3 regions of the Streptomyces sp. NPDC087844 genome follow, and region 3 is predicted to be linked to each of the others. Evidence: riboswitches for the same ligand, from Rfam matches in the RefSeq annotation. Region 3 holds a riboswitch; each other region holds the start of a gene.

Region 1 (9,775 bases), on a different contig from region 3:
GAAGGACGGCCGGGCGACCGGCGTGGAGCTGCGCGACGGGACCGTCACCGACGCGGACTTCGTGGTGGGCGGCCCGCCGGAGCTGCTGAAAGGCCTGACGGGCCGCGACGATCTGTACGCGGGCGAGGCACCCGGGCCGCATCCCGCGTCCCCGTCCCCGTCCCCCTCCGCCTCCCCGTCCTGCGGCAAGGCCGTGGTCTGTCTCGCCCTGCGCGGCCCGCGCGAGGCGGGCGCCGCGCATCGCACGGTCGTGCACACCGCGGACCGGGCCGAGGAGCTGGACCACATCTTCGAGGCGGGTGCGGCGGCGCCGCGGCCCACGGTGTGGGTGGACCGTCCCGACGATCCGTTGCTGCGCCCGGACGACGCCCACGAGTCCGTGGTGCTCACGGCGACGGTGCCGTCCCTCGCGCGCCACGACTGGGCGGCGGCCGGCGCCGCCGACGCCTTCGCGGATCGCATGGTCGCCGCCGCGGAGCGGGCCGTGCCGGAGCTGCGCGGGCGCGTGCTGTGGCGCGAGGTGCGGACGCCCCTGCACACGGAGCGGGAGACCGGGGCCGCGGGCGGCGGGGTGCCCGCGCCCGCGCTGGCCGGCGCGGGCGGCACACGCCTGCGGCCGGGCAATGCCACCCGTATACCGGGCCTGTTCGCGGTCGGCGGCTGGGCGCACCCGGGCGGCGGGCTTCCGCACGCCGGTATGTCGGGGTCGCTGGTCGCCGGACTGATCGTGGAGGGGCCTGACTTCAGGGGTTCGCAGTGACGGTGAGGGCGATCCCCGGGTGAGACCGCGCCGGTACTGACGGGGGTACCGGTACCGGTACCCCCGTCAGTACCGGTACTGCTGCTCGTCGTACCCGCCCTGCTGCTGACCGTTGCCCTCGTACGGATACGGCTGCTCCGGCGGGAGTTCGCCTCCGGACGGGTCCTCGGTGGTCCGCTGCTGCGGCACCCAGACGCCGCCGGGCGGAGTGTTCTCGCCGCCGCCGTAGGCACCCGCGGCGTACTGCTCCTGTTCGTAACCCTGCTGTCCCTGCTGTCCCTGCTGCCCTTGCTGTCCGTACTGCTGCTGCGAGCTGTCGTAGGACTGGCCGTAGGAGGCAGCGTCGTAGGACTGCGAGCCGACGTACGGGTCGGAGTAGGCGGCGTACTGCTGCTGCTGTCCGGTGTCGTAGCCGTACTGCTGCTGGTCGTAGCCCGAGTAGCCGTCGTAGCCGTAGTTCTGGGCGAACTGATCCTGGGACTGGCCCTGGTCCTGGCCCTGGTCCGCCTGACCGCCCTGCGCCTGTGCCTGCGCGGAGGCGGCGTACGCGGCGTCGGCGGCCGCCGCGTAGGCGGCTTCGCTGTAGACGCCGTACTGGCCGGTGTCGTCGGGCAGCGGCTGCGGCTCGTAGACGGCGGTGGACTCGGCGGCGTTCGCGGGGCGCTGCCCGAAGACCGACTCCTCGCGTCCGAAGGCGTCGTCCCCGCCGAAGCTCTCGCTGCGGCCGAAGTCGTTTTGCGGATACGTTCCGCTCTGCGCGGCCTGGAGGTCCGTGACCTCCAGGGTCGGTTCCTGGCGCTCGGGTTCGCCGCGGCGGCGCTTGGTGACGCCCGGCCGTCCGGCGACGGCCCAGCCGGCCGCGAAGCCACTGCGGAACGACAGCGTGACGTACGTCTGCCCGACGGCGAAGGCGGCAGCACCCAGACCGATGACCACCACCGACGGGATCAGGACACCGATGACCACCCCGAGGAAGCCGCCGAAGGCCAGCAGCCGCCAGCGCAGCCGCGCCTTGTACTGCAGCAGGACCTCGCCGAGCAGCCACAGCGCGACGATGCCGAATGCTATGTAGAGGACCGTCCAGCCCATGTACGCCCCTCTCCCAGATGGCCGCTACGCAGTGTGTCGTATCACGATGCGACCGGTCTAGGCCTGCTGTGGATGATGCAGGCCCAGGTTCTCGTAGATTTCCAGCGTCGCGGTGGAGTTGTTCAACGTAATGAAATGCAGTCCGGGGACTCCCTCGGCCAGCAGCCCCGCGCAGAACTCCGTGGCGAACTCGATGCCAATGGAGCGTACAGCCGCCGGATCGTCTTTGGCTGTGAGGATCCGCTCTTTCAGGGCGTCCGGGAACGAGGCGTTGCTGAGTTGCGGCAGTCGCTCCAGCATCTTCACGCTCGTCACCGGCATGACCTCGGGGATGACCGGAGTATCGCAGCCCGCCGCCTCGACCCGGTCACGCAGCCTCAGGTAGGCGTCCGGCCGGAAGAACATCTGCGTGATCGCGTAGTCGGCGCCGGCCCGGCACTTGTCGACGAAGTTCGCCACGTCCGCGTCCCAGTCCGCGGACCTCGGATGCATCTCGGGGAAGGCCGCGACACCCACGCAGAAGTCGCCGGACTCCTTGATGAGCTGGACCAGTTCGGCCGCGTAGGTGAGGCCCTGGGGGTGCGCCACCCAGTCGGCCATGGGGTCGCCGGGCGGGTCGCCGCGCACGGCGAGCATGTTCCGGATCCCGGCGTCCGCGTACTGGCCGATGATGTTGCGCAGTTCCGCGATGGAGTGGTCGACCGCGGTGAGGTGGGCGACCGGGGTGAGCGTCGTGTCGGAGACGATCTGCTCGGTCGCCTTGACCGTGCCGGCGCGGGTGGTGCCGCCGGCGCCGTAGGTCACCGAGACGAAGCTGGGGGCGACCGCCTCGACCCTGCGCAGCGCGTTCCACAGGTTCCGCTCGCCCTTTTCGGTCTTCGGCGCCCAGAACTCGAACGAGAAGGTCGTCTTTCCGGTCGCGAGCATGTCGCGCACGGTGCGTGCGCGGTCAGTCCTGGTGGAAGCAGATCCGAGGGCCATACCCGCAGGTTAGCCAGGGGCAGGCAGTCCCCCAACCGGATGCGGGAACTTTGCCCGATTTGCCGACTTGTTGTCCACTCCTCGGACAACCGGCGCTCGACCGATCCCGGATCGGCACGTATCTGTTCTGCCCTGTCCCGCTCCGTGCTGCTCTGTCCGGCGCTCGCGGTTCACGCCGCCCGGAGCCGCTTGGCGAACTCCGCCGCCGCCGAGCCCGGGTCGTCGGCCTCGGTGATCGCCCGTACGACGACGACCCGGCGGGCACCCGCTTCGAGCACCTCGTCGAGATTGCCGAGGTCGATGCCGCCGATGGCGAACCAGGGGCGGTCCGTGGCGAGCGCGGCCGTGTGCCGGACCAGGTCGAGGCCCGGCGCGTGGCGGCCCGGCTTGGTGGGGGTCGGCCAGCAGGGGCCTGTGCAGAAGTAGTCCACGCCGTCCTGGACGGCGGCGGCCGAGGCCTCCGGTCCGGCGTGCGTGGAGCGGCCTATCAGGACCTCGTCACCGAGGATCGCCCGGGCCGCGGGGACGGGGAGGTCTCCCTGGCCGAGGTGCAGGACGTCGGCTCCGGCGGCGTGGGCGACGTCGGCCCGGTCGTTCACCGCGAGGAGCTTGCCGTGCCGGCGGCAGGCGTCCGCGAGGACCGCGAGGTGGTCGAGTTCCTCGGCCGCCTCCATGCCCTTGTCGCGCAGCTGCACGATGTCCACGCCGCCCGCGAGGACCGCGTCCAGGAAGGCGGGAAGGTCTCCCTGGCGCCTGCGGGCGTCCGTGCAGAGGTAGACCCGGGCGTCGGCGAGCTGCGCGCGTGCGGTGGGTTCGGGCATGCGTGGGTCCCCCGTGTGGTGTCTGGTGTCGGTGGCGTACGGGCCGCGGGCCCACTCCTGTCTTCACAGTTCGCGGCCCGCGGCCCGTACGCCGTGCGGCGATGCGGATCTGCGTCGTGCTCGGGTCAGACGGCGAGCGCCTGGGCGCGGCGCTTCACCTCCGTGCCGCGATTCTCACTCAGAGCCTGCGCGGGGGTGCCGGGCAGGCTCTCGTCGGGGGTGAAGAGCCACTCCAGCATCTCTTCGTCGTTGTAGCCGTCGTCCCGCAGGAGCGTCAGGGTGCCTGCGAGGCCCTTGACGACCTTCTGTTCGTCCACGTCGATGAAAGCGGCGGGGACGTGCAGCGCGCGGTTCTCACCACGTCGTACGGCGATCAGCTGGCCTTCCCTGACCAGCTGCCGGACGCGCGTCACCTCGACGCCGAACTGTTCGGCGATGTCGGGGAGGGTGAGCCAGGCGGGGACGAGAGCATCGATCTTTGCGTCAATCTCGGTCACGAGGACAAGCCTGCCATCTCCCACTGACACCCGGTACCCGGGCGGCCCGCTCCACCGTGACCGGGCACACACCAGGCCGTTCGCCGGTACGGGCCGTCTGTGGCTGGTCGCAGACGACGAAACACCTCCCCGCGGAAGCGCGGCGCGCTAGAGCGCGGCCCCCTTCAAGGGGCGGGTCGGGTCCGTCAGCAGGGCGGGGTCCATTCGGGTGCCCGACTCGATCAGCCGGCGGCCCTGCGCCAGGTCCCGGGGGCGCCCCACCGCCAGGACCGCGACCAGGCGGCCCTCGCGGAGCCAGCACACCGACCAGGAGGGCCCCGCCGGATCCCCCCGCCGGAGCAGGGCGTCGGCGGCCCCGTGGTGCCCCGCGTACTGCACGAAGCGGCCGAACTGCTCCGACCAGAAGTACGGCACCGGGTCGTACGGCGCCGGCGTCTCCCCCACGATGTTCGCCGCGACCGTGCGCGGGCCCTGGAGCGCGTTGTCCCAGTGGTGGATCAGCAGGCGCTCGCCGTAGCGCCCCGACGGGAACGAGGCGCAGTCGCCGACCGCGTACACGTCCGGGAGGGAGGTGCGCAGATGGTCGTCCGCGACGATCTCCCGGTGGGCGCCGAGTTCGATCCCCGAACCGGCCAGCCAGGACGTGGCCGGCCGTGCCCCGACACCGACCACGACGGCGCCCGCAGGCAGCCGCGAACCGTCGTCCAGCACCACCGCGCCGGGCTCGACGCGCTCCACGCGCGCGTGGGTGCGCAGCGACGCCCCGCTGTCCGCGTACCAGGCGGCCATGGGCGCGGCCACCTCGGCCGGCAGCGCGCCCACGAGCGGCCGGTCGGCGGCTTCGACGACGGTCACCGCGCACCCCGCCTCACGCGCCGCCGTGGCGAACTCCGCGCCGATCCACCCCGCGCCCACCACCACGATGTCGTGCTGCCCGGCGAGGACGGGGCGCAGCCGCTCGGCGTCGTCGAGGGTGCGCAGCAGATGGACACCGGGTACGCCCTCGGTGCCCGGCAGCCGGACGGGTTCCGCCCCCGTGGCGACGACCAGGACGTCGTACGGGACGCGTCCCTGGGCCGTGTCGAGCTCGCGGGAGGCCGGGCGGACGCCGGTGACTTCCAGACCCAGGCGCAGTTCCACGTCGAGGTTCTCGAAGTCGACGTCGAAGGCGGATCCCTCGGCCTTGCCGAGCAGTACGGCCTTGGAGAGCGGCGGGCGGTCGTACGGCCGGTGGGGTTCCGCGCCGATCAGGGTCACGCTGCCGGGAAAGCCCTGTTCCCGCAGGGCGACGGCGGTCTGCACGCCGGCCATGCCCGCACCGACGATCACGACGCGTACGCGCGCCGCCGGGCCCGTTTCCTGTGTCAGCTCGCTCACCCGGTCACCATAGACAGATCGGTGAGATCGTCGGTCAGGGGCACGGTCGATGAGCTGTCGCACAGCCTCCGGCACGGCGTCAGCTCCTGGTGACCTCTTCGACCACACTCGTCCCGCTGCCCTCCTGGGACTCCCACTCCCAGGTCTCCGCCAGCCGCACCCGGCCGTCGGGGGTCTCGGCGACCTGGGACACACAGTGCCCGGACGAGGTGGTTCCGTCCGTCTTCAGCTGTACGTACCGGAAGTCGAGCCGGTCGCCCTCGCGGGTGCCCACGAGGTGGCCGCGCACGACGTCGCCGCCCGCGTACTCGGCCCAGACCGCGCCGTCCCGCTCGTGGTACGAGAACCGGGTGCGCGTACCCACCTGCCCCGGTGCCTGGTCGGCCACGGGGGCGAGAACGAGTCCGTCGAGCGAGCGGGCCATGCCGTGAGGCTCCCTTACTGAGGTGCGAGGCGAAGAGCTAGGGTGGCCAACGTAAAGCACTCGCGGGAGCCCGGACGTACCGGGCTGAGAGGGAGGCTGGGACGGCCTCCGACCGTACGAACCTGATCCGGGTCATGCCGGCGAAGGGAGGGGCTGGACGCCCATGTCGCGTACACCACAAGCACCTTCACCCCACGTCCTGGCCGCCGATGGTCACGGCGTCGATGGTCACGGCGTCGATGGCCCTACCTCCGACGTTCTGGTCGTCGGAGGCGGAATCATCGGCCTGGTCACCGCCTGGCGGGCCGCGCGGCACGGGTTGACGACCGCGCTGGTGGATCCCGAGCCCGGCGGTGGCGCCGCGCAGGTCGCGGCCGGGATGCTGGCCGCCGTCACGGAGCTGCACTACGGCGAGGAGACCCTGCTGGGCCTCAACCTGGCCTCGGCGCACCGTTATCCGGACTTCGTCGCGGAGCTGACCGAGGCGACCGGCCAGGACCTCGGATACCGCAGGTGCGGCACGCTGACCGTCGCACTCGACGCCGACGACCGCGCCCACCTGCGGGAACTGCACGCCCTGCAGAGCCGCTCGGGCCTGGAGTCGGAGTGGCTGAGCGGCCGCGAGTGCCGCCGCCTGGAGCCGATGCTCGCGCCCGGGGTGCGCGGCGGACTGCGGGTGGACGGCGACCACCAGATCGACCCGCGGCGCCTCGCCGCGGCTCTGGTCACGGCCTGTGAACGGGCCGGAGTGGTCTTCCACCGGACGTGGGCCGAGCGGCTGACCGTCGTACGGGACCGCGCGGCCGGAGTTGTCACGACGGGCGGCACGGAGCTGTCCGCGGGGCAGGTGGTCCTCGCCGCGGGCAGCCTCAGCGGACGTCTCGCGGGTGTGCCCGAGGACGTACTGCCGCCGGTGCGGCCCGTGAAGGGGCAGGTGCTGCGGCTGGCCATGCCGGAGCGGGCCTCGGCGCTCCGCGGCCGGAACGCGCCCTTCCTGAGCCGGACCGTGCGCGCCATGGTCCGCGGCAGCCACGTCTACCTCGTGCCGCGCGAGAGCGGCGAGCTGGTCGTCGGCGCGACCAGCGAGGAGCTGGGCTGGGACACCACGGTGACGGCGGGCGGCGTGTACGAGCTGCTGCGGGACGCCCACGAACTCGTTCCCGGCATCACCGAGCTGCCGCTCACCGAGACGCGCGCCGGACTGCGCCCGGGCTCCCCCGACAACGCGCCCCTGCTCGGCCCGACCGAACTCCCCGGGCTGCTCCTGGCGACCGGCCACCACCGCAACGGGGTGCTGCTCACCCCGGTCACCGGCGATGCCCTGGCGCACGCCCTGACCACCGGCGAGCTCCCGGAGGAGGCCCGCCCGTTCACTCCCCGGCGGTTCGACGCCGTCGCACGCACGGAGCAGCCCGCATGAGCGTGACCGTCCTCGTCAACGGGGAGCGGCGGGAACTCGCCGCCGACACCGCTCTCGACACCCTCGTGACCGCTCTCTGCGCGGCCCCCTCCGGGGTCGCCGCCGCCCTCAACGAGACCGTCGTCCCGCGCACGCAGTGGCCGACGACCCTCCTGCGCGAGGGCGACCGCGTCGAAGTACTCACCGCCGTCCAAGGAGGCTGACCCATGGCCGACGACCCCTTCGTCCTCGGCGGTACGTCCTACGCGTCCCGTCTGATCATGGGCACCGGCGGTGCCCCCAGCCTCGACGTCCTGGAGCGCTCGCTCGTCGCGTCCGGCACGGAGCTGACGACGGTCGCCATGCGGCGCGTGAGCCCCGGGTCCCATGGCTCGGTCCTCTCCGTGCTCGACCGGCTGGGCATCCGCGTACTGCCCAACACCGCGGGCTGTTTCACCGCCGGGGAGGCCGTCCTGACGGCCCGCCTCGCGCGCGAGGCGCTCGGCACGGACGTCGTCAAACTGGAGGTCATCGCCGACGAGCGCACACTGCTGCCCGATCCGATCGAGCTGCTCGACGCCGCCGAGACCCTCGTCGACGACGGCTTCACGGTCCTGCCGTACACGAACGACGACCCGGTCCTCGCACGGAAGCTGGAGGACGTGGGCTGCGCCGCGATCATGCCGCTCGGGTCGCCCATCGGGTCGGGGCTCGGGATCCGCAACCCGCACAACTTCCAGCTGATCGTGGAGCACGCGTGCGTACCGGTCATTCTGGACGCGGGAGCCGGCACGGCGTCGGACGCGGCGCTCGCCATGGAGCTGGGGTGCGCCGGTGTGATGCTCGCCTCGGCGGTGACCCGGGCGCAGGAGCCGGTCCTCATGGCCGAGGGCATGCGGCACGCGGTCGAGGCCGGGCGCCTCGCGTACCGGGCGGGGCGCATTCCGCGCCGCCACTTCGCGGAGGCCTCGTCCACGTCGGAGGGCATCGCGCGACTCGATCCGGAACGCCCCGCTTTCTGAGGTTCTCGCGCACTTCCTCATGCCGCCTCACACCTCCTCCCGCCTCGCTGCTTTCTCCGAGTTCTGGCCGGAACGCGCGTCCGAATCCGTCCCGAACGTGTAAGCCGTAGCCGGTCGGCCGGCGTGCGAGATGCGTCACAGCTCGGCTTCAGTACCGCCCCGGAATCGCCCGCACGGGCGGCTCCGTCAGTGGTGGCTCGTACACTCACCTGCGTGGATACGACCCTTCAAGACCCCTTGGTCGGGCATGTGCTCGACGGTCGGTATCGCGTCGACGCCCGCATCGCGGTCGGCGGGATGGCCACGGTCTACCGGGCCGTGGACACCCGCCTCGACCGGGTGCTCGCGCTCAAGGTGATGCACCCGACCCTGGCGGCCGACGCCTCGTTCGTCGACCGTTTCATCCGCGAGGCCAAGTCGGTGGCCAGGCTCGCCCACCCGAACGTGGTGCAGGTCTTCGACCAGGGCACCGACGGCAGTTACGTCTATCTGGCGATGGAGTACGTGGCCGGATGCACCCTTCGCGACGTACTGCGCGAGCGCGGGGCGCTCCAGCCGCGGGCCGCGCTGGACATCCTGGAGCCGGTCCTCGCCGCGCTCGGCGCCGCGCACCGTGCCGGGTTCGTGCACCGCGACATGAAGCCGGAGAACGTCCTGATAGGGGACGACGGCCGGGTGAAGGTGGCGGACTTCGGGCTCGTACGGGCCGTGGACACGGTCACCCACACGACGGGCGCCATCCTGGGCACGGTGTCGTATCTCGCGCCGGAGCAGATAGAACACGGCACGGCCGACCCCCGTGTGGACGTGTACGCGTGCGGCATCCTCCTCTTCGAGATGCTGACCGGCGACCGGCCGCACTCGGGCGACTCACCCGCGGCGGTGCTCTACAAGCACCTCCACGAGGACGTGCCCCCGCCGTCGGCGCTCGTGCCGGGCCTCGCCCACGAACTCGACGAGCTGGTCACCTCGGCGACCGCGCGCAACCCCGAGATCCGCCCGTACGACGCGGTGGCGCTGCTCGCACAGACCCTGGACGCGCGCAGCGCCCTGAGCGACGACCAGCTGGACGCCGTGCCGCCGGGCGCCGTCGCCACGGACCGCCCGGGCGCCGACAACCGTACGAGCGTGATCCCGCGCTCGCTGTCGGTGCCCCGGCTGCTCCCGGTGAACGAGGACGACGCGGAGCTCCACCGCACGAGCTTCCTGCCGTCCCCGCCGCCCGAGCCGCCGCGGCGCGTCCGCACGACGGCACCTCGCCGGGGTGTGCTCGCGATCGTCGCCGCGGTGCTGCTGGTCCTCGGCGTCGGCGCGGGGGTCTGGTACATCAACTCCGGCCAGTTCACCGAGGTCCCCGCGGTGCTCGACAAGACGGAGGCGCAGGCCAGGAAGAGCATCGAGGACG
Region 2 (9,775 bases), on a different contig from region 3:
CGTACCTCCAGTTCCTGCGTGAGAAGAACATGTCGGTCGGCCTGTACGCGCTGGACGCGGGCGCACAGGACCCGCAGCAGCCCCACCGCCAGGACGAGGTGTACCTCGTCGTCAGCGGCCGTGCCGCGATCACGGTCGGTATGGAGACGACGCAGGTGGCGCGCGGCAGTGTCGTGTACGTACCCGCGGGGGTGGCTCACAAGTTCCACCACATCAGCGAGGATCTGCGGGTCGTCGTGGTCTTCTCTCCGCCGGAGAGCTGACGTCCGCCTCAGGGTTCCCTAGGGGAACGGTCAGGGGAGGACAAGGGGTGCGAGGCCCCCATCGGCACCCCTGCCGCGCCTAGCATCGAGGCAGGACGTTCGTGGCCCGCCGGCACGGCGGGAACGATCAGGGACAGCACTCGGAAACGGGCAGAGAGACAAGGACAAGGGCGATGCGAGAGATCTTCGCGGGGATGCCGTGGTGGGTTAAGTGGATCGCGGTGCCGGTCATCGCTCTGGTCGTGTTCGGCGGCCTGATAGCGAGTGTCGTCGGATTCGTGATCGGCCTGCTCTTCAAGTTGCTGCTCTTCGTGGCACTGGTCGGCGGACTGATCTACGTCGTACGGAAGTTCATGTCGGGCTCCTCGTCGAGGAGCGACTGGTAGACGGGCGGCACGGGGGACAGGTGATCCGCCGGATCTCATCGTCCGGCAGGCCCTCACCGCTGAGGGGAACGTCAGTTCCCTCGGGTGGGGGAAGTTTTCGAGGCATGTCATCAGCGATCGGTGGCAGACGGTTAAAGTCCGGAACTCGCCGCGGGGTTGATCCTCGGGAGCGGCGTTTCGAACCCACCCGTGTCACACCCTCGCGCGGGCGGCCCCCTCGCGCTTCGGGAGTGACCTTTGGCCACGGTTGACACCGCACCCGCAGGACCGAAGGTTTCCGGCTCCGAGCCGCATCCCACGACCCTCATCGGTTCGGTGCAGCGTGCGATGCGTCTTCTGGAGTCCGTCGCGCGTCACGAGCACGGGGCGCCCGCGAAGCAACTGGCTCGCGAAGCCGGACTCGCTCTCCCCACGGCGTACCACCTGCTGCGCACCCTGGTGCACGAGGGATATCTGCGCCGCGAGAAGGGACTGTTCTTCCTCGGCGAGGCGGCCGAGCGGCTGAGCCGCAGCGGCGCCCAGCAGAAACGTCGCAGCACGATCGCCGATGCCTTGGGAAGCTGGCGCGATTCGATCGGTGCGCCCGTCTACTACGCGGTCTACCGCGGCGGGGAGATCGAGGTCCAGTGCGTCGCCGACACCCCGGGCAACCCCGCGGTCGAGGAGTGGGCGGACTTCCGGGAGACGGGGCACGCGCACGCGATCGGCCAGTGTCTGCTGTCCCAGCTCGACGCGGAGGGGCGCAGGGACCACCTATCCCGCTATCCCGTGCGATCCGTCACGCCGTACACGGTGCGTGACGATCAGACCTTGATTCGCCGTCTCGAATCGACCAAACGTATGCAGCCCATGATCGAACGTCAGGAGTACGCGCTGGGAACGGTCTGCGCCGCGATCCCGCTCACGCTGGGCAGCACGGCGGCCACGGTGGCCATCTCCATGCCTTCCCACCAGGCCGATCGACTGCTGCCCGCGGCGCGGCGACTGCAGAGCGAGATCGACCAGTTGCTGGGGACGCTCTCCGTCTCTATCAGCATCTGAAAACTCACTCCTTGTGATCTGGTGTACACGTTAAGCAAGATGCCAGAAGTGTTTAGGTGGACGATTCCCGGCCATGGACGGCAAACGACGGGGTAGGCGATGCGCGAGTCGGTAGTACAGGCAGAGGTCATGATGAGCTTCGTCGTCTCGGAGGAGCTCTCCTTCCGCATTCCGGTGGAGCTGCGTTACGAGACCTGTGATCCCTATGCCGTGCGTCTGACCTTCCACCTGCCCGGTGACGCTCCGGTGACCTGGGCCTTCGGCCGGGAGTTGCTGATCGACGGTGTGGGCCGGCCGTGCGGGGACGGAGACGTGCACATCACTCCCTCGGACTCCGAGAGTTTCGGCGATGTGCTGATCCGGCTTCAGGTGGGCGTCGACCAGGCTCTGTTCCGCTGCGGTACGGCACCTCTACTGGCGTTCCTCGACCGTACGGACCGGCTGGTCCCGCTGGGCCAGGAGCGCTCCCTCGCCGGCTTCGACACGCATCTGGACGAGGCCCTGGACCGCATCCTGGCGGAGGAACAGAGCGCGGGGTGACGTGGCGGCGGCCGAAGTGAGGGAACGCTTCCGCGCTTGTCGCCGCCCGCTGCCCAACCGCGCACCGCCCGCCGCCCGCGGTCGGCCGACAGCCGGTCCCGCGCGGGCGGTGTCCCTGTTCCGGGGCCCAGAAAAACGGTCAGCCCCGGTGCCGTGCCGGCTTCAGTGCTTGCGGCGGCGGCCGCTCCCACCGCGCAGCGGTGCCTTCGCCCCGGACTGCGGCTGCGGCTGCGGCTGCTGGACCGGGGCAGCGTCGCCCAGGCGGTCGGCCGAGACCACCAGGGCCGCGAGCGCCGTCGTGACCGGCACCGAGGCGACCAGCCCGATCGAGCCGACGAGCGTGCGGACGATCTCCGCGGCCACCAGTTCACTGTTGGCCACCGCCCCCACGCTGCTCTGCGCGATGGAGAAAAGCAGCAGCAGAGGCAGCGCCGCGCCCGCGTAGGCAAGGACGAGCGTGTTGACGACAGACGCGATGTGATCGCGTCCGATACGGATGCCCGCGCGGTACAGCCCTCGCCAGCCCATCGTCGGGTTGGCCTCGTGCAGCTCCCAGACCGCCGACGTCTGGGTCACCGTGACGTCGTCGAGCACTCCGAGCGAACCGATGATGATCCCCGCGAGCAGCAGACCACTCATGTCGATGGACGGGTAGAGGCCGTGGATCAGGCCGGTGTTGTCGTCGGTGTTGCCGGTCAGCGCGGCCCAGTCGATGAACACTGAGCCGAGCAGCCCGATCAGCACCAGGGACAGCAGCGTGCCCAGTACGGCGACCGACGTCCGGGCCGAGAGACCGTGGCACATGTAGAGCGCGATCAACATGATGGCGCTGGCCCCGACGACCGCCACGACCAGCGGATTCGACCCCTGAAGGATCGCGGGCAGGATGAAGAACGTCAGGATCATGAAGCTGACGGCCAGCGCGATCAGCGCCATGACACCGCGCATCCGGCCCACCACGACCACGGCGAGGGCGAAGATGCCGGCGAGCAGCGCCATGGGGAGCTTGCGGTTCACATCGGTGACCGAGTACTGGAGCTCCTTGGGGGCGTCGGGCGCGTACGCCACGATCACCTCCTGGCCCTGCTCCAACTGGCGCGAGGAGTCCGGCTGGACGATCTCCGTGAAGGTACGGCCCTTGTCCTTGCCGGAGTCGACCCGGATCGTCGCCTTTTTGCAGGTGCCTGAGTCCTGTTGCTGAGCCGATGAGCCCTCGGCCGTCGAGGTGTCACCGGTCGGAGTCCCGCCCGAGGCGTTCACGGACTTGCAGTCGACCTTGTCGACCTTGGTCACGGTGGCCTGCTGGGTCTGCCGGTCGAAGCCGACACCCGTGCGCTCATGACCGGGGGCGCCGCCCGGCCAGAGCACAGCGAGACCCACAACGACCGCCACGGCGAAAGGAATCAGCACCGCCGCGATGATCTTGCGCAGGTGCATGGAGACAGGGGCCGCGGGGCCATGACTGTGCGAGTGGCCGTGCCCGCCGCCGACAGGTCCGTCGCCGTCGCCACCGCCGGGCCGGTCGCCACCGCCTCCGGGGCCATGGGATCCATGTCCAGGTCCGCCGCCGTGACCGTGGCCGTCGTGGCCGTGTCCGTGGGGCGATTCGGACGGCGGAAGTGGGGGCTGCTGCGTCGTGGTCACCGACCGATCATCGCAAGAACGAGAGAGGCCCACTGTTCACCGCGCCCATTGTGACGCTAGCGTGGAAGCACCTTTGCACACGCGGGAGCTCGGAGCACCGGGCTGAGAGGGCGCTGACCTCCGTATCCGCGATGTTTCACGTGGAACATCGCCGGACGGGAAACGCTGCGTCGACCGCCGAACCTGTTACCGGGTAATGCCGGCGTAGGGAGTAGGTCTCATGACCAACAAGGACGTACGCACGCCTGTCTCCAGTCAGACGGGCGGGGCGCCCGCCTCGGCCGACGGAACCGAGCTGTCCGCGGCGGCCGAGCACGACGGCGCAGCTGCTTCGCCCGAGAACGACGAAGCCGGTAACGATGAAACCGGTAACGATGAAGCCGGTAACGATGAAGCCGGGAAGTCCATCGGCTGGCACAAGGCGTATGTCGCGGGCTCGCGCCCCGATCTTCGGGTGGCGGTCCGTCAGGTGCACCTCACCAACGGTGAATCGGTCACCCTGTACGACACCTCCGGCGCGTACACCGATCCGGTCGTCGACACCGACGTACGCAGGGGTCTGGCGCCCCTGCGCGACAACTGGATCATCACCCGTGGCGACACCGAGGAGTACGCGGGCCGTCCTGTGAGCCCCGAGGACGACGGGATCAAGCACACCTCGCCGCGCGGCGGACTGCGCAACCTCGACGCGGTCTTCCCGGGGCGCCTGCGTCTGCCCCGCCGGAGCCGTGACGGGCAGGCGGTGACGCAACTCGCCTACGCACGGCGGGGCGAGGTCACGCCGGAGATGGAGTACGTGGCGATCCGGGAGAACGTCGGCCCGGAGGTCGTCCGTGAGGAGATCGCGGCAGGCCGGGCCGTGCTACCGGCCAACGTCAACCATCCGGAGATCGAGCCGATGATCATCGGCAAGCGGTTCCTGGTGAAGGTCAACGCCAACATCGGCAACTCCGCGGTCACCTCCTCCATCGAGGAGGAGGTCGACAAAATGACGTGGGCGACGCGCTGGGGCGCCGACACGGTGATGGACCTGTCGACCGGCCGCAACATCCACACCACCCGTGAGTGGGTGCTGCGCAACTCCCCCGTCCCCATCGGCACGGTCCCCCTCTACCAGGCACTGGAGAAGGTCGACGGGCGTGCCGAGGAACTCACCTGGGAGATCTACAAGGACACGGTCATCGAGCAGGCCGAGCAGGGTGTGGACTACATGACCGTCCACGCGGGTGTGCGTCTGCCGTACGTCCCACTGACCGCGAACCGCAAGACCGGCATCGTCTCGCGCGGCGGCTCGATCATGGCGGCGTGGTGCCTGGCGCATCACAAGGAGTCGTTCCTGTACGAGCACTTCGAGGAGCTCTGCGAGATTCTCGCCGCGTACGACGTCACGTACTCGCTGGGCGACGGGCTGCGGCCCGGGTCGATCGCGGATGCCAATGACGCCGCGCAGTTCGCGGAGTTGCGCACCCTCGGAGAGCTCAACAAGGTCGCGAAGCGTTTCAACGTACAGACCATGATCGAGGGCCCGGGGCATGTCCCGATGCACAAGATCAAGGAGAACATCGACCTTCAGCAGGAGATCTGCGAGGAGGCTCCGTTCTATACGCTGGGCCCGCTGACGACCGACATCGCCCCGGCGTACGACCACATCACCTCCGGCATCGGTGCCGCGATGATCGCCTGGTGGGGCACGGCGATGCTCTGCTACGTCACGCCCAAGGAACACCTGGGCCTGCCCAACCGTGACGACGTCAAGACGGGTGTCATCACCTACAAGATCGCGGCCCACGCGGCGGACCTCGCCAAGGGACATCCGGGCGCACAGGAGTGGGACGACGCGTTGTCGGACGCCCGCTTCGAGTTCCGCTGGGAGGACCAGTTCAACCTGGCCCTGGATCCGGACACCGCCCGGGAGTTCCACGACGAGACCCTGCCGGCCGAACCGGCCAAGACGGCGCACTTCTGCTCCATGTGCGGGCCGAAGTTCTGCTCTATGAAGATCAGCCACAGCATCAACGAGCAGTTCGGCGGTACGGCGTCCGCGGGGGCCTCGCCCGAGGAGGTCGCCGACGGGATGCTCCAGAAGTCGAAGGAGTTCGCCGCCGCGGGTAACCGGGTCTATCTGCCCATGGCCGACTGAAACGGGCCGCCCGTCGGCTCGGGTGCCGTACGGGCGCCTCTTTGGCCGATCGAACGGTCATGGTGCCGTGGTGCCGAGGTCCTGGACGATGCTTTCCAGGACCTCGGTGGTCCGGCCGACGCCGGCTCGCGGATGAGGCCGGTGATGAAAGAGGGACGCTATTTCTTTTCGAGCCACCAGATCAGTAACGAGACTGCTCCGGCCCCAAGTGCCGTGCAGGCTCCCTTGAATGCGTTGGCGCCTGCGGTGCGCGCCCATTGCTTCCAGTTCGTTGAGCTGGTCTTGTGTGGTGAGTAGCCCTCCGAGATGGAGTCTGTAGACTCCATGGCAGAGCTCCTTTCGGTTTCGCAGACGAGGGTGCTTGGCGTGAGGGAGTCCGTGACCTGAAGCTTGCCGGCCGGGTCGCCGGGCTCCCTTTTGCTGTGTTCACTCGGAACAATCTTGGTTTCTTTTCGGCCAGGCGTTTGAGCACCGAGGCCGATATTTTATTGTGTTTGCGGGCCATATACCTCCATTTATCGTCATGTGCTGGGCGCTCGCGTGCATCTTGGCAGTGCTGATGTCGGCGCCCATAATGATTTGGATGCCGAAATGCCTCGGCATCGCCATCCAATGGTTGGTGCAGACATGGGGGTTGCATGCGAGTCGAGGATGCTGAGGTGCGATGGCGGAAGAGCTCGGCCACTAACGGAGGAAATTGCGTCGAGGTGGCTCTCGCTGATCACGTAGCCGTTCGCGATTCACATTTTCCCGACCGGGCGCTACTGGGTTTCAGTACTCATGCCTGGCGATCATTCCTTTCTGAGCTGAAAATTTCCGATTGAGGACCTTGCTTTTTAGCGGCTTGCTCTGCTGGCTCTTCGGGTTTGTTTTCAGGTCGGCCAGTGACGTTCCGTGACATGCTCCCCTGCTGTCTTCAGTGTCACTCCTGACCGAACAGAAACTCTCTCGTCACTTCAGTCGCGACCCCCCTCTCCACATCCCAGAAGATATCGAGATAGTCTGTCGGGCGACGTTGTGACGTGCGCCCAAGAGCCTTCTCGCTCAGAATGGCTTCGCCGTCTGGGTTCTCCAAGTAGACGACCATCTCGTCCTCGTCCTCGGGGAACTCGAAGAGGGCATAAGGCGAGCCGAAGCGCGGATAGATGCCGACGCTGAAGGGGACGGTCAGTACCGTGACTTTCGGCATCTCATTGATTGTCAGCAGCTTTTCGAACTGCTTGTCCATGGTCTCGGGTGATCCCACGGTCCTGCGGATCACGGCTTCGTCCAGGATGAAGAAGGACTCCGGGCCATCCGGCTGAATAAGACGGTCCTGGCGTTCCAGGCGCAGTTGCACGAGTTGCTCGGTCTTCTCCGTCCCGAAGTCGAGCCGGTTCAGGACCACACGCATGTACTCTTCGGTCTGCAGCAGGCCGGGCACCAGGTTGGGCTCGAAGTTTCTGATGATCGACGCGGAGCTCTCGTATCCGAGGTACGTCTCGAAGTCCTGGGTCACCCACGGGCGGTACTGGTCCCACCACGGCGGCCGTCGTGCGGCACGCGCCATGTCTGTCAACACCTTGACCTGCGCCTGCTCGGTGATCCCGTAGTGCTCCGCGAGCACCCGCACGTCGGTGACCGACACGCCGACCGTGCCCGCCTCGATCCGAATCACCTTCGAGGGTGACCAGTCCAGCTGCTCCGCCACCTCACGCTGCTTCAGCCCCGCGCTCTCCCTCGCCTTCTTGAGGCGGTCACGCAGTCGTGCACGCTGGAATCCGGGCTCTTCCTGTGGCACCGAGGTCTCCGTCCTGACGCTGTTGGCGTTGTCCGTCAGTAGGCTAGTGGCCTCAAGGCGACCAGGCACGCCGCTTACGGCTGCTCGGCGGATGGTGAGGACACTGTCTGCTGCCGCCCCGAACGCCTGGACCCCATGAGCCGCAAGGCTCAGCGCCTGCTGACTCAACGCCGCCAGCCTGCCTGCTTGTGTACTGAGTGCGTGCTGCTGGATTGCCACATGGCATATAGCATCCTTCGCGCGCACGAATAAAACAAGCCCACCTGCGAATCTGTGCAGCAGAGTTGATTTATGGGGCTTGATTTACGGCGGGGCCCTATTTTTTTATCGTGGTGATACATGACGCAGGAGACGTAAGTGCATGCTCTGGCGAAGCGCACGCTCTGGCGACATAACTGGGGGGACGTAAAAAGAAAAGATCGACGACGGATTTCCGTCGTCGATCATTCTTGCCAGGACGGGCGGTATCGGCGGGCCCGGACCCTACTCCGGAGCGTGCTCCGGTCCCCCGAAGTCCGGGCTGCTGAAGTCCGGGCTTGAGTAGCTGGGGCGGGGACCCGCTGCCGCACCCCCGTCAGGGCTGCTGAAGCCGGGGCGGTCGTAGCCGAGCTGCGGCATCCGGCTGACAGGTGCCGTCGGCTTCGTCCGGCCGAGTGCCGCTGTACCCGGGCCGGCGAGAGCCTCCCTGAGGAACGGCATGAGGCCGCGCTCCAGGAGGGCTTCGTGCCAGGCTTCCCTGGCCAGGGTGACCTCCTCGCTCCGCTCGCCGTGCACACCGGCCTGGAGCGAACTGGCGCCGTTGCGCAGTGCGGCGAGCAGCAGGCAGACGGCGGCGACCAGGATCGAGACCGCCGTGATGGCGCCGAAGACCCAGCCGGTGGTGAGAAGGGTCCGTGCGATGCCCGGCTGGGGGTCGAGCATCTTCAGGATGTAGCCGACGAGCAGGAAGATCGCCGCGGCGGTGCCGGCGAGGACCGGGGCGAGCACGGCGACAACCGCGGCGGCACCGGCCCCCGCGGTCTCGGCGACTTCCCCCATGGCGGTGGCGAGCCCCACCGCGCTCGTGCCCGGATCCGAGGAACTGGTGGATCCTTCGCGGACGGGAGGGGCGGACGGCGCCGGCTGGCGCAGTTCCTCGCGAACCTTCACATAGTGCTGGTACTCGCTCGCCGCGGCGGCCGTGATGAGCGCGGTGGCGTTGAGTGCCATCGTGCGCAGTTGTTCGGGGTTGAGCCGCTGACCGACAGCGGCGAGTTCCGGACGGTGTGGTGCGGAGCGCAGCGCCTCGTCGAGGATCCGCTCGTACTCTTGGCGGTCCTCGTTCAGCAGGTGCTGCGGAACGCTGTTCATGTGCATCCCCCGATGCTCCGTAGGGCTGGGTGACTCGGCATGCTGACGAGCCGTCGGGCAGAAACGGAGGGGAGCCTGCTACGGATAAGCCGATGGTAGAGCGATGACGGCACAGGGTGACAGGGGGTTTCCAGAATTTGCCCCGGGACCGCACGCGTCCTCCATCGCAGGACGTGTGCCCCGTGAACGCTCAGCTATCCAGGGGGAGCTGTTGGACCAGCAGCTTTCCGGCCATGGTCACGCCGCCGTCCATCGCGATCGCGAGCTTGTCGGCGTACACATGAGGTTCTTCGACCGCGAGAGCCGGTGACCTCTCCCCGTCCTCCGATCCGACTTCGCCCCGGAGATACGGAATGGGGCTGTGACCATGGACGATGCGTGAACCGCCGTAGGTCTCCAGCAGGGAGCGGACCGCCTGCGCACCGCCGTCGTCGCGGAACGCGAAGCGCTTGGTGAACTTGCGGAAGAGGTCCCAGCACTCGTCCGGGTCATTGCGGGTGAGGGTTTCGCGGATGGTGTCGTTGACCGCTTCGATGGAGTCGCCGTAGTCGAGATAGGCGGTCGTGTCGGAGTGCACGAGCAGATGCCCGTCCGCCAGTTCCATCGCGTCCAGGCGGGCCATCCACTGCAG
Region 3 (9,775 bases):
CCCCACCACCCGCACCACCCCCACACCCTCACCGCACCCGGCACCCCCAACCACCCCACCACCGAAGGGGCGCGAGAAACGGCGCAATCACCCCGCACCGCCCCCCGGAACCCCCACCACCCCCCGCCCCCGCTCCCCACCCCCGGCGGCCTCCCCTGGGGCGCCGCCGTGCTGGCCGCCGGCCTCGCCGTGGAGGCGTACGCCGGCCGTGGTGCCCCCGCCCACGAAGGCCCCGCGCTGCCCGGCGGTCTCACCGGAGACTCCTTCGGCGTGCTCGTCGGCTGGGCGCTCACCGCGCTCGGCCTCGCGCTGGCCGGCCCCGCCCTCACGCATCTCTGCGGCAGGCTGCTCCAGTCCGTACGACCGGGCGCCCTGCGCCTGCTCGCCGGACGCGTACTCATGGAGGAGTCGACCCGCATCGGACGCCCGCTCGGCGTGGTGTGCGCGGTGGCGTCGGGCACGTACGCCATGGCCGTGCTCTACACCGCGACGCGTCCCGGCATCGGTCCCCTCAGCACGCTCGGCCTGCTGCTCGTCGCCGGATGCGCCGTGGCGACGCTGCTGACCGCCGCCGTCGAGGCGAGGAACGCGCGCGCCGACACCACCGCGGCGCTGCTGCGGATCGGCGCGCCCGCCTCCACGCTGCGTGCCGCGGCCACCTTCCGCGCCGGCGCCCTGCTCGCCGTCCTCACCCCACTGACCTGGGCAATCGCACAGCTTGCGGCCATGCCACTGGTCCGCTGACCCACTGACCCACCGACCCACCGCACGAGAACGGACGGACCGCCCGATTCATCGCTGGCTTCACCGCCCGATCCACAGCCCGACCGAACGCGCGTACGAAAAAGATCCGCGTGTACGAGAAAGATGCGCACGGACCGATGACTTTTCGGCGGGACCCCGGTCTGACTCTCCGAACAGCAACTCACTGACGGAGGACCTCCCATGTACCAGCAGATGATCTTCGTGAACCTGGCCGTGAACGACGTGGACGTGTCCAAGAAGTTCTTCTCGGAGCTCGGCTACACGATCAACGCCCAGTTCTCGGACGAGAACTGCGCGTCCGTCGTCATCAGCGACACGATCGTCGCGATGCTGCTGAACAAGCAGCGCTACGCGGACTTCACGAAGAAGGAGATCGCGGACTCGACGAAGACGAGCGAGGTGCTCCTGTGTCTCAGCGCCGAGAGCCGCGAGAAGGTCGACGAACTGGTCGACAAGGCGATCGCCGTGGGCGGCTCGGCGAGCGGGGAGACCCAGGACCACGGTGTCATGTACGGGCGCGCCTTCGACGACCCGGACGGCCACACCTGGGAGGTCATGTGGATGGACCCGGCCGTCATCCAGGGCTGAAACCCCCGGCCGCACCTGAACGGGCCGTGCCGGAAGGGACCGTGCTTACATGGGCGGGTGCAGACGAGCCCCGCCCATGCGGCCCATCACAACGACCGTGAGATCGAGACGCTGGAGGAGTTCGACGCGACCGTCTCGGCCCGCGGCACCCTCACCGGCTTCCGCGTGCAGGCCGTCGATCTGACGGACCGTACGAAAGAGCTGCTCGCCAGCGACACCGCGGGCGCCGTCTTCCTGGGCTGCCGGATGCGGGAGAACGCGGCGGAGAAGATCCGGGCCGACGGCGCGCTGGTCTTCCCGCCGCTGCCCGACGTGCCGTTCGACCCGTACCGCGGCCATCTCTACACGCCCGACGAGCTGTTCGGCTCCCTCGACCAGGGCTACGAGGCGACGCCGGACGCCGCCGCGTACGACTGGTTCCGGCGGACCCGGGCCGACGGGGACGTCTACGCGTCCATGCTGCGCTCGATCCACGACGACTCCGTCTCCGACGCCCTGGACGAACTCCTGCGCGGGGCGCGCGTGGTGGGCGTGATGGGCGGCCACGCGCTCGCCCGCGGCACCGAAGCATACGGGGGCGCGGCCAGGCTGGGCCGCGCGCTCGCCCGCGCCGGGTTCACGGTGGCGACCGGCGGCGGCCCCGGCGCGATGGAGGCGGCCAACCTGGGCGCGTACGCGGCCCCGTACCGCGACGGCATGCTGGACGAGGCGTGCGAACTCCTCGGGAAGGCACCCTCGTTCGTGCCGTCGGTGACCGACTGGGCGCGCGCCGCCTTCGGGGTGCGCGAGCGCTGGCCGAAAGGCAACGCCTCCGTCGGCGTCCCCACCTGGTTCTACGGGCACGAGCCGCCGAACGCCTTCGCCTCCCACATAGCCAAGTACTTCGCCAACGCCACCCGCGAGGACGGTCTGCTGGCCCGCGCGAACGCGGGTGTGGTCTTCCTGCCCGGCGCCGCCGGGACGGTCCAGGAGATCTTCGACAGCACGACCCCCAACTACTACGAGTCCCGCGGCGAACCCACCCCCATGGTCCTGGTGGACCGCGCCCACTGGACGCAACGGCTGCCCGCCTGGCCGCTCCTGCAGGCCCTCGCCCGCGACCGCTCGATGGAGTCCCGCATCACGCTGGTCGACCGGATCGAGGAGGCACCGGAGGCGCTCGACCGCCTGTCGCGTGTAAATGAAACCTAAAAGCCAAGGGGCAAGACGGACACACGGATTGACAACCGGAGACGGTGCCCAATAAACCTGTGAGGCGTCTGGGAATGCTGTTTCGCAGTAGCTCCCATCAACCCCCCTCATTTTGTGCATCCCGTGAAGGGCAATCGTGTCCATATCTCGCCGTACCGCACGTTCTGTGCGCATTCTCGGAGTTGCCTCCGCCTCGGCCGCGCTCACGCTCGGCCTGGCCGGCAACGCGCTCGCCTGCAACATCAGTGAGTTCACCGCCGTCGCCAAGTGCGACGGCACCAAGGGCGTCATCAGCGTCACCGACAAGGACCCGTCGGGCGTCAAGGCCACGGTCACTGTCTTCCTCGAGTCGAACGGTGCCGATGAGAAGCAGGTCGGCGAAGCGCAGGAGGTCGAAGGCACGCGTGAAGGCGTGACCATCGACTTCTCCGAGGACTGGAAGCCGAACGCGACATACCGCGTGCACGTCAAGGCCGGCAACCAGGTCGACGAGGACATCAAGCCGAACCTCGTCACCCCGTCCGAGGCCTGCGAGTCCCCGGAGACGACCACGCCTCCGGCGACCCCGAAGCCCTCGGAGAAGCCCTCCGAGCCCGCGGAGGAGCCCTCGAAGCCCGCCGAGTCCCCGGAGCCGTCCGAGTCGGAGAGCACTCCGGCCGCGTCGACCGGTGACAACGCGCCGTCGCCGGCGGGCGACTCGAACCTCGCCGAGACCGGTTCCAGCTCCAACACCGGTGCGATCGCCGGCATCGCGGCCGCGCTCGTGGCGGCCGGCGCCGGCGTGATGTTCGCGCTCCGCCGCCGAGGCACAGCGAACAACCGCTGACACCACCCAGGTCGCAGCAAGCCCAGTAGTGGCCCGCCCCCGAACAAGGGGGCGGGCCACCGCCGCGTCCGGGGGCACGGGGAACGCCGCAGTCCTCTGCCTTCAGGGACGCGGGGAACGGCGCAGCCCTCCGCCCTCCAGGGGCACGGGGAACAGCGCAGCCCTCCGCCCTCCAGGGGCGCGGGGAACAGCGCAGTCCTCCGCCTTTTAGGGGCGCGGGGAACGGCGCAATCGTGTCGCCTTCCGGGGGCGCGGGGAACGGCCCTACCAGCCCCCCCCAGCCCTCACCAGCCCGCAGGACGCACACACACGCCCGCGGCGGCCGACGCACCCCTCACTCGAACCGGCCGTACGGGCCGTACCGGCGACACGCGGCGACACGCGGCGACACGGAACGACCCTGCGCCCATCTCCGCGCCCCCCGCGAGCCAGACACCCAGGGAGACGGAGTCGCCGTCCTCGGGCCCCACGACACCCGCCACGTCCTCGACGGGCACGTTCCTGCTCGCCCCGTGCGGACGATGTGTGAGATCGACACCCCCGAGACAGGCCCGCAACCGCGCGGCCCGCAACCGCACATCAGGGCCCCGGAACTCCTCCGAGTACGACGATCTCGGCTGCGTCGAAGACCACCCCGACCTCTTCCCCGGTCTCCGGCGCGTCCCGCAGCGCACACGCAGCTTCAAGCCGCGGCGCTCCCGCCGGCTGCAGTTGCACGGCGACATGGGTGCCCCGGAAGGTCCGCGCGGCCACCGTGCACCGCAGCCCCTCCTCGGCGGGTACCAGCCGTACGCCCGCGGGCCTGACGAGCAGCGTGACCTCGCCCCGCGGGGTGTCGGGGAGCACCGGCAGCTTGCCCCAGGGAGTGTCCGCGGCCTCCCCGGAGACGGTCGCCCCGGTCACGTTCTCGAAGCCGAGGAAGCGGGCCACGAACTCGTCGGCCGGACGCTGCCAGACCTCAAGAGGCGTACCCGACTGGGCGATCCGCCCGTCCCGCATGACGACGACCCGGTCGGCGAGCGCGAAGGCCTCACCCTGGTCGTGGGTGACCGCGAGCACGGTGGTACCCAACTCGTTGAAGAGTTCACGCAGTTCGACCACCAGTCGCTCACGCAGCGAACGGTCCAACTGGCCGAGCGGTTCGTCGAGCATGAGCAGCCGGGGCCGAGGAGCCAGGGCACGGGCGAGGGCTACCCGCTGCTGTTCGCCACCGGAGAGGGAGGCGACGTCCCTGCCCTGCGCGCCCGGCAGTCCCACGAGCGCCAGCAACTCCCCCACCCGCAGCACCTGTCGCTGCTTCGACTCCCCGTGCATACGCAGCCCGAAGGCCACGTTTTCGGCCACATCACGCTGCGGGAACAGCTGATGGTCCTGGAACATCAGGCCGACACCCCGCTTGTGCGCGGGTACGCCGTCGAGGTCGCGGCCGTCCAGGAACACCCGCCCGTCGTCCAGGTGCTGCAGCCCGGCGACAGCCCTGAGCAGGGTCGACTTGCCGCTGCCGCTGGGCCCGAGGACGCACACGATCTCGTGCTCGGCGACATCGAGCCCGACCTCGTCCAATACCGGGCGCCCCCCGAACCGTACGGTCGCCCCATCGAGTTTGAGCATCGTCAGAACTCTCCCGTCCGGTCGGAGCGAAGGTCGGTGCGAAGGCGTTCGAGGACCAGCAACGCCACCGCGCACACCAGCATCAAAATGGTCGAGAGGGCCATGGCCTGTCCGTAGTTGAGGTCCCCGGCCCTCCCGAGCAGTCGCGCCACGGCGACCGGCAGCGTCGGGTTGTCGGGCCGTGCGATGAAGACGGTCGCGCCGAACTCGCCCAGCGACACCGCGAAGGCGAACCCGGCCGCGATCAGCATCGCCCGCCGCGCCATCGGCAGATCGACCTCGCGCCACACCCGCCAGGGCGAGGCCCCGAGCACCGCCGCGGCCTCGCGCAGACGTCCGTCCACCGCGCGCAGCACCGGCAGCATGGTCCGTACGACGAAGGGGACGCCCACCAGCGCCTGCGCGAGCGGCACCAGGATCCAGGTGCTCCGCAGGTCCAGCGGCGGTTCGTCGAGCGCGATGAGGAAGCCGAAGCCGACGGTCACGGCGGAGACGCCGAGCGGCAGCATGAGCAGCGCGTCGAAGCCGCGGACGAGACGTCCCAGACGTCCCGCGTCCCGGCGGGTGAGGGCGGCGGCCGCCAGTCCGCCGATCAGCAGCGCGATGGCGGTGGCGGCGAAGGCGTACCGCAGCGAGTTGCCGACCGCCTCGATCGGCGGGACCAGGAAGAGACTGCCCTCGTTGCTGGTGAGCGCCTTGTAGTAGCCGAATCCGGGGGCGTCGAGCGAGCGCTCGACCAGGATCGCGAGCGGCAGGACGAGCAGGACGGCGATGGAGCCGAGGACGCCCGCGAGCAGCGCCCACTGCCCCGCCCCGCGCGGCCGTCGCGCCGTCGCTCCGGCGTCGACCAGCCGCAGGGCCGTCTCCCGCCGCCGTACGGTCCGGGCGTGGACGGCGAGGATCGCGCCCACCGCGGCGAACTGGACGAGCGTCAGCACGGCGGCCGTCGAGAGGTCGAAGATCTCCGAGGTCTGCCGGTAGATCTCGACTTCGAGCGTGGAGAAGGTGGGGCCGCCGAGGATCTGCACGACGCCGAAGGAGGTGAAGGTGAAGAGGAACACCATGAGGGCGGCGGCGGCCACGGCCGGGCCGAGCGCCGGGAGCGTCACCCCGCGCCAGGCCGCGAACCGTGAGGCGCCGAGCATCCGCGCGGCCTCCTCCTGCCGCGGGTCGAGCTGCGACCAGAGGCCGCCGACCGTGCGGACGACGACCGCGTAGTTGAAGAAGACGTGCGCGAGCAGGATGGCCCACACGGTGGTGTCCAGGCGTACGCCCCACAGCTCGTCGAGCAGCCCGCCCCGCCCGAGCAGCGCCAGGAAGGCCGTTCCCACGACGACCGTCGGCAGCACGAACGGCACGGTGACGACGGCCCGCAGGATCTGCTTGCCCCTGAAATCAAAGCGCGCGAAGACGTACGCGCCGGGGAGCGCGATCAGCAGGGTGAGCGCGGTCGAGGCGAGCGCCTGCCAGGTCGTGAACCACAGGACGTGCCGGATGTCGGGCTGTGCGAGCACGTCCCAGATCCGCCCGAGCCGCCAGACCCCGTCGACCTTCAGCCCCCGAACGGTGATCGCGGCAACCGGATAGGCGAAGAAGACCCCGAAGAACGCGACGGGCACGGCCATAAGACCGAGCCGCGCCACGCTCCCCCGGCGCGGGCGGGAGCGCGGGCGCGCGCCGGGCTCTACTTCAGTACGAGCGAGGTCCATGACTTGACCCACTCGTCACGGTTGTCGGCGATCCTGGCGGGGGCCAGGGTCTCGGGGTTCGCGGCCGCCGGCCCGTACTGCGTGAACGCGTCGGGCACCTTGGCGCCCTCGACCACCGGGTACACGAACATGTTGAGCGGCATGTCCTCCTGGAACCGCTTGCCGATCAGGAAGTCGATGAGCGCCTTGCCGCCCTCGGTGTTCTTCGCGTTGCTCAGCAGGCCCGCGTACTCGACCTGGCGGAAGCAGGTGCCGTCCGCGACACCGGTCGGCGCGGTCTTCGGCTTGGGGTCGGCGTAGATGACCTCGGCGGGCGGCGAGGAGGCGTACGAGACGACGAGCGGGCGGTCGCCCTTGGCCTTCTTGCCTCCGGCGGACCCGGAGAACTCCTCGTTGTAGGCCTGCTCCCAGCCGTCGACGACCTTCACACCGTTGGCCTTGAGCTTCTTCCAGTAGCCCGCCCAGCCGTCGTCGCCGTACTTCGCGGCGGTGCCGAGCAGGAAGCCGAGGCCCGGCGAGGACGTGGAGGCGTTCTCGGTGACGAGAAGATCCTTGTACTCGGGCTTGATCAGATCGTCGAAGGACGTCGGCGGGGCCAGCTTGTGCTCGCTGAACCAGGCCTTGTCGTAGTTGACGCAGATGTCACCGGAGTCGATGGGCGTGACCCGGTGCTTGCCCTGGTCGACCCGGTACTGAGCCTGGATGCCGTCGGCGCCCTCGGCCTCGTACGACTGGAACAGTCCGTTGTCGAGCGCGCGGGAGAGCAGGGTGTTGTCGACGCCGAAGAAGACGTCTCCCTGCGGGTTGTCCTTGGTGAGGATCGCCTTGTTGACGGCCTGCCCGGCGTCGCCGTCCTTGAGGACCCTGACCTTGTACCCGGACTCCTTCTCGAACGCCTTCAGTACGTCCTTGGTGTAGGCGAAGGAGTCGTGGCTGACGAGGGTGACGGTCTTGGACCCGGAGCCCTCGTCGCCGGAGCCCTCGTCGGACGACCCGCACGCGGTGAGCGCGGCGAGACCGAGCCCGGTGGCCGCGACCACGGCGGTGGTCCTGAGGGTGTTGCTCTTGTTGCTCACTCGATTCCTCCTGGGTTGACCAGGAAGAGACGCGGCCCTGCCGGGGACCTCGATCGGATCCCGGGCAGGGCGCAACAGCTTGAGTAGTGACCGAACTTCCTACCCAGAATGACCTGGGCGAGGTTCAGAGGGTCTGCGGGCTGTCCCGCACTCTCAGCGCTGTGGCGCTCCCCTGTCGGAATATGAAGATGTCGTCGTACGAAAAGTACTGCGCCCGTCAGCCTACCGCTCGGTGGCCGCGAGCTGTCCGCACGCCCCGTCGATCTCCTGGCCACGGGTGTCCCGGACGGTGACGGGCACACCATGAGCGGCGATCGCCTCGACGAACGCCTTCTCGTCCTCGGGCCGCGAGGCGGTCCACTTGGAACCGGGCGTGGGGTTCAGCGGGATCAGGTTCACATGCACCGGCTTGCCCTTGAGCATCCGCCCGAGCCGGTCACCACGCCACGCCTGGTCGTTGATGTCCCGGATGAGCGCGTACTCGATGGAGAGCCGGCGCCCCGACCTGGCCGCGTACTCCCAGCCCGCGTCGAGCACTTCCCGTACCTTCCACCGCGTGTTGACCGGTACGAGGGTGTCGCGCAGCTCGTCGTCCGGTGCGTGCAGGGAGATGGCGAGCCGGCACTTGAAGCCCTCGTCGGCGAACCGGTTGATGGCGGGGACGAGACCGACGGTCGAGACGGTGATCCCGCGCTGCGAGAGCCCGAGCCCGTCCGGCTCCGGGTCGGTGAGGGCCCGGATGGACTGGACGACCCGCTTGTAGTTGGCGAGGGGCTCACCCATGCCCATGAAGACGATGTTGCTGAGCCGCGCCGGGCCGCCGGGGATCTCCCCGTCGCGCAGCGACCGCATGCCGTCGACGATCTGGTGCACGATCTCGCCGGTCGACAGGTTCCGGTCGAGGCCGGCCTGTCCCGTCGCGCAGAACGGGCAGTTCATCCCGCAGCCGGCCTGTGAGCTGATGCACATGGTGACCCGGTCCGGGTAGCGCATCAGCACGGACTCGACGAGGGTGCCGTCGAAGAGCCGCCAGAGGGTCTTGCGGGTGGTGTCGTCGTCGGTGGACAGATGCCGCACGACCGTCATGAGCTCGGGCAGCAGGGCTTCCTGCAGTTTGGCGCGCGAGCCGGCAGGGATGTCGGTCCACTGCTCGGGATCGTGCGCGAACCGCGCGAAGTAGTGCTGCGAGAGCTGTTTGGCACGAAACGGCTTCTCACCGACCGCGACAACGGCCTCTTTACGCTCGGCGGGCGTGAGATCGGCAAGGTGCCGCGGCGGCTTCTTGGCTCCGCGGGGGGCGACGAATGTGAGTTCTCCGGGCTTAGGCATGGCTGTACCAGTGTCGCAGATCGAATCATGTGACCTGGGCCGCAGGAGCCCGGAGTGTGCGGTCACACAGGGCGGTCACCGCACCTCTACGACCACACCCCCACAGCCGCGCCTGCCTGCCCCCGCCCTCCACGGCTCCTCGCGGGCTCACGGGCCTGCTCTCCTCGCGGGCTCACGGGCCTGCTCTCCTCGCGGGTTCACGGGCCTCTTCCGCCGGGGGCGTTGCCATCTAGGCCACACTTGGACCTAGAATCGAACGCGTGTCCGATAAAGTGCCTCGCCTGGATCGCCTGCGCAGCGTCCGCGAATGGCTGGCCTGGCAGCTGCGCCGCACAGACGACACCATCGCCGAGCTCGAACGTCAGGAGGCAGCCGCTGCCCGTACCGCGCGCACACCACCCAAACCCACGCCCGGCTGGAAGCTCGCGTTGCGGAGAGCGGGTGGCAGAGCCACCCCCGACGCCGTCCACAGGAGTGACTGCGGCATGGCCGGCAAGAACACGAAACCGCTGCCCCGCGAGCAGGCGCTCCGGGCTCTCACGGAGGACGGCATCACCGCGTGCCCCTACTGCCGACCCGACAACGATCTGGGTGTGCTGTGAACGGCGAACGGCCGCAGGACGAGAACACGAACGGGACGGACGCGGCGCCCATCGTCGTGCACCGCATGACGGGCGCCC

Evidence for each region. Region 3 has a riboswitch for thiamine pyrophosphate ahead of ACIOKD_RS19425 (thiamine ABC transporter substrate binding subunit). Riboswitches for the same ligand answer to the same signal wherever they lie in the genome.
Region 1: linked by a shared signal. The riboswitch ahead of thiO (glycine oxidase ThiO) and the one ahead of ACIOKD_RS19425 (thiamine ABC transporter substrate binding subunit) in region 3 are both predicted to bind thiamine pyrophosphate.
Region 2: linked by a shared signal. The riboswitch ahead of thiC (phosphomethylpyrimidine synthase ThiC) and the one ahead of ACIOKD_RS19425 (thiamine ABC transporter substrate binding subunit) in region 3 are both predicted to bind thiamine pyrophosphate.

What each region holds. Positions count from the first base shown of each region.
Region 1 covers NZ_JBIUVD010000003.1:409,960-419,734, forward strand. The annotation lists gene ACIOKD_RS08700 (phytoene desaturase family protein) at 1-760, shown strand, start outside; gene ACIOKD_RS08705 (hypothetical protein) at 827-1,849, opposite strand; gene metF (methylenetetrahydrofolate reductase [NAD(P)H]) at 1,907-2,830, opposite strand; gene thiE (thiamine phosphate synthase) at 3,001-3,651, opposite strand; gene ACIOKD_RS08720 (Rv2175c family DNA-binding protein) at 3,777-4,148, opposite strand; gene ACIOKD_RS08725 (NAD(P)/FAD-dependent oxidoreductase) at 4,296-5,525, opposite strand; gene ACIOKD_RS08730 (hypothetical protein) at 5,605-5,949, opposite strand; TPP riboswitch at 6,002-6,115, shown strand; gene thiO (glycine oxidase ThiO) at 6,113-7,369, shown strand; gene thiS (sulfur carrier protein ThiS) at 7,366-7,572, shown strand; gene ACIOKD_RS08745 (thiazole synthase) at 7,576-8,370, shown strand; gene pknB (Stk1 family PASTA domain-containing Ser/Thr kinase) at 8,584-9,775, shown strand, end outside.
Region 2 covers NZ_JBIUVD010000017.1:18,721-28,495, forward strand. The annotation lists gene ACIOKD_RS28630 (cupin domain-containing protein) at 1-263, shown strand, start outside; gene ACIOKD_RS28635 (DUF5326 family protein) at 437-649, shown strand; gene ACIOKD_RS28640 (IclR family transcriptional regulator) at 965-1,690, shown strand; gene ACIOKD_RS28645 (SsgA family sporulation/cell division regulator) at 1,790-2,230, shown strand; gene ACIOKD_RS28650 (YibE/F family protein) at 2,393-3,874, opposite strand; TPP riboswitch at 3,946-4,102, shown strand; gene thiC (phosphomethylpyrimidine synthase ThiC) at 4,095-6,014, shown strand; gene ACIOKD_RS28660 (DUF397 domain-containing protein) at 6,653-6,838, shown strand; gene ACIOKD_RS28665 (helix-turn-helix transcriptional regulator) at 6,937-8,013, opposite strand; gene ACIOKD_RS28670 (hypothetical protein) at 8,278-9,150, opposite strand; gene ACIOKD_RS28675 (metallophosphoesterase family protein) at 9,335-9,775, opposite strand, start outside.
Region 3 covers NZ_JBIUVD010000009.1:96,015-105,789, forward strand. The annotation lists gene ACIOKD_RS19395 (hypothetical protein) at 1-744, shown strand, start outside; gene ACIOKD_RS19400 (VOC family protein) at 946-1,353, shown strand; gene ACIOKD_RS19405 (LOG family protein) at 1,411-2,544, shown strand; gene ACIOKD_RS19410 (LAETG motif-containing sortase-dependent surface protein) at 2,681-3,370, shown strand; gene ACIOKD_RS19415 (ABC transporter ATP-binding protein) at 3,950-4,981, opposite strand; gene ACIOKD_RS19420 (ABC transporter permease) at 4,984-6,690, opposite strand; gene ACIOKD_RS19425 (thiamine ABC transporter substrate binding subunit) at 6,666-7,766, opposite strand; TPP riboswitch at 7,845-7,950, opposite strand; gene rlmN (23S rRNA (adenine(2503)-C(2))-methyltransferase RlmN) at 7,989-9,095, opposite strand; gene ACIOKD_RS19435 (DUF6233 domain-containing protein) at 9,356-9,697, shown strand; gene ACIOKD_RS19440 (hypothetical protein) at 9,763-9,775, shown strand, end outside.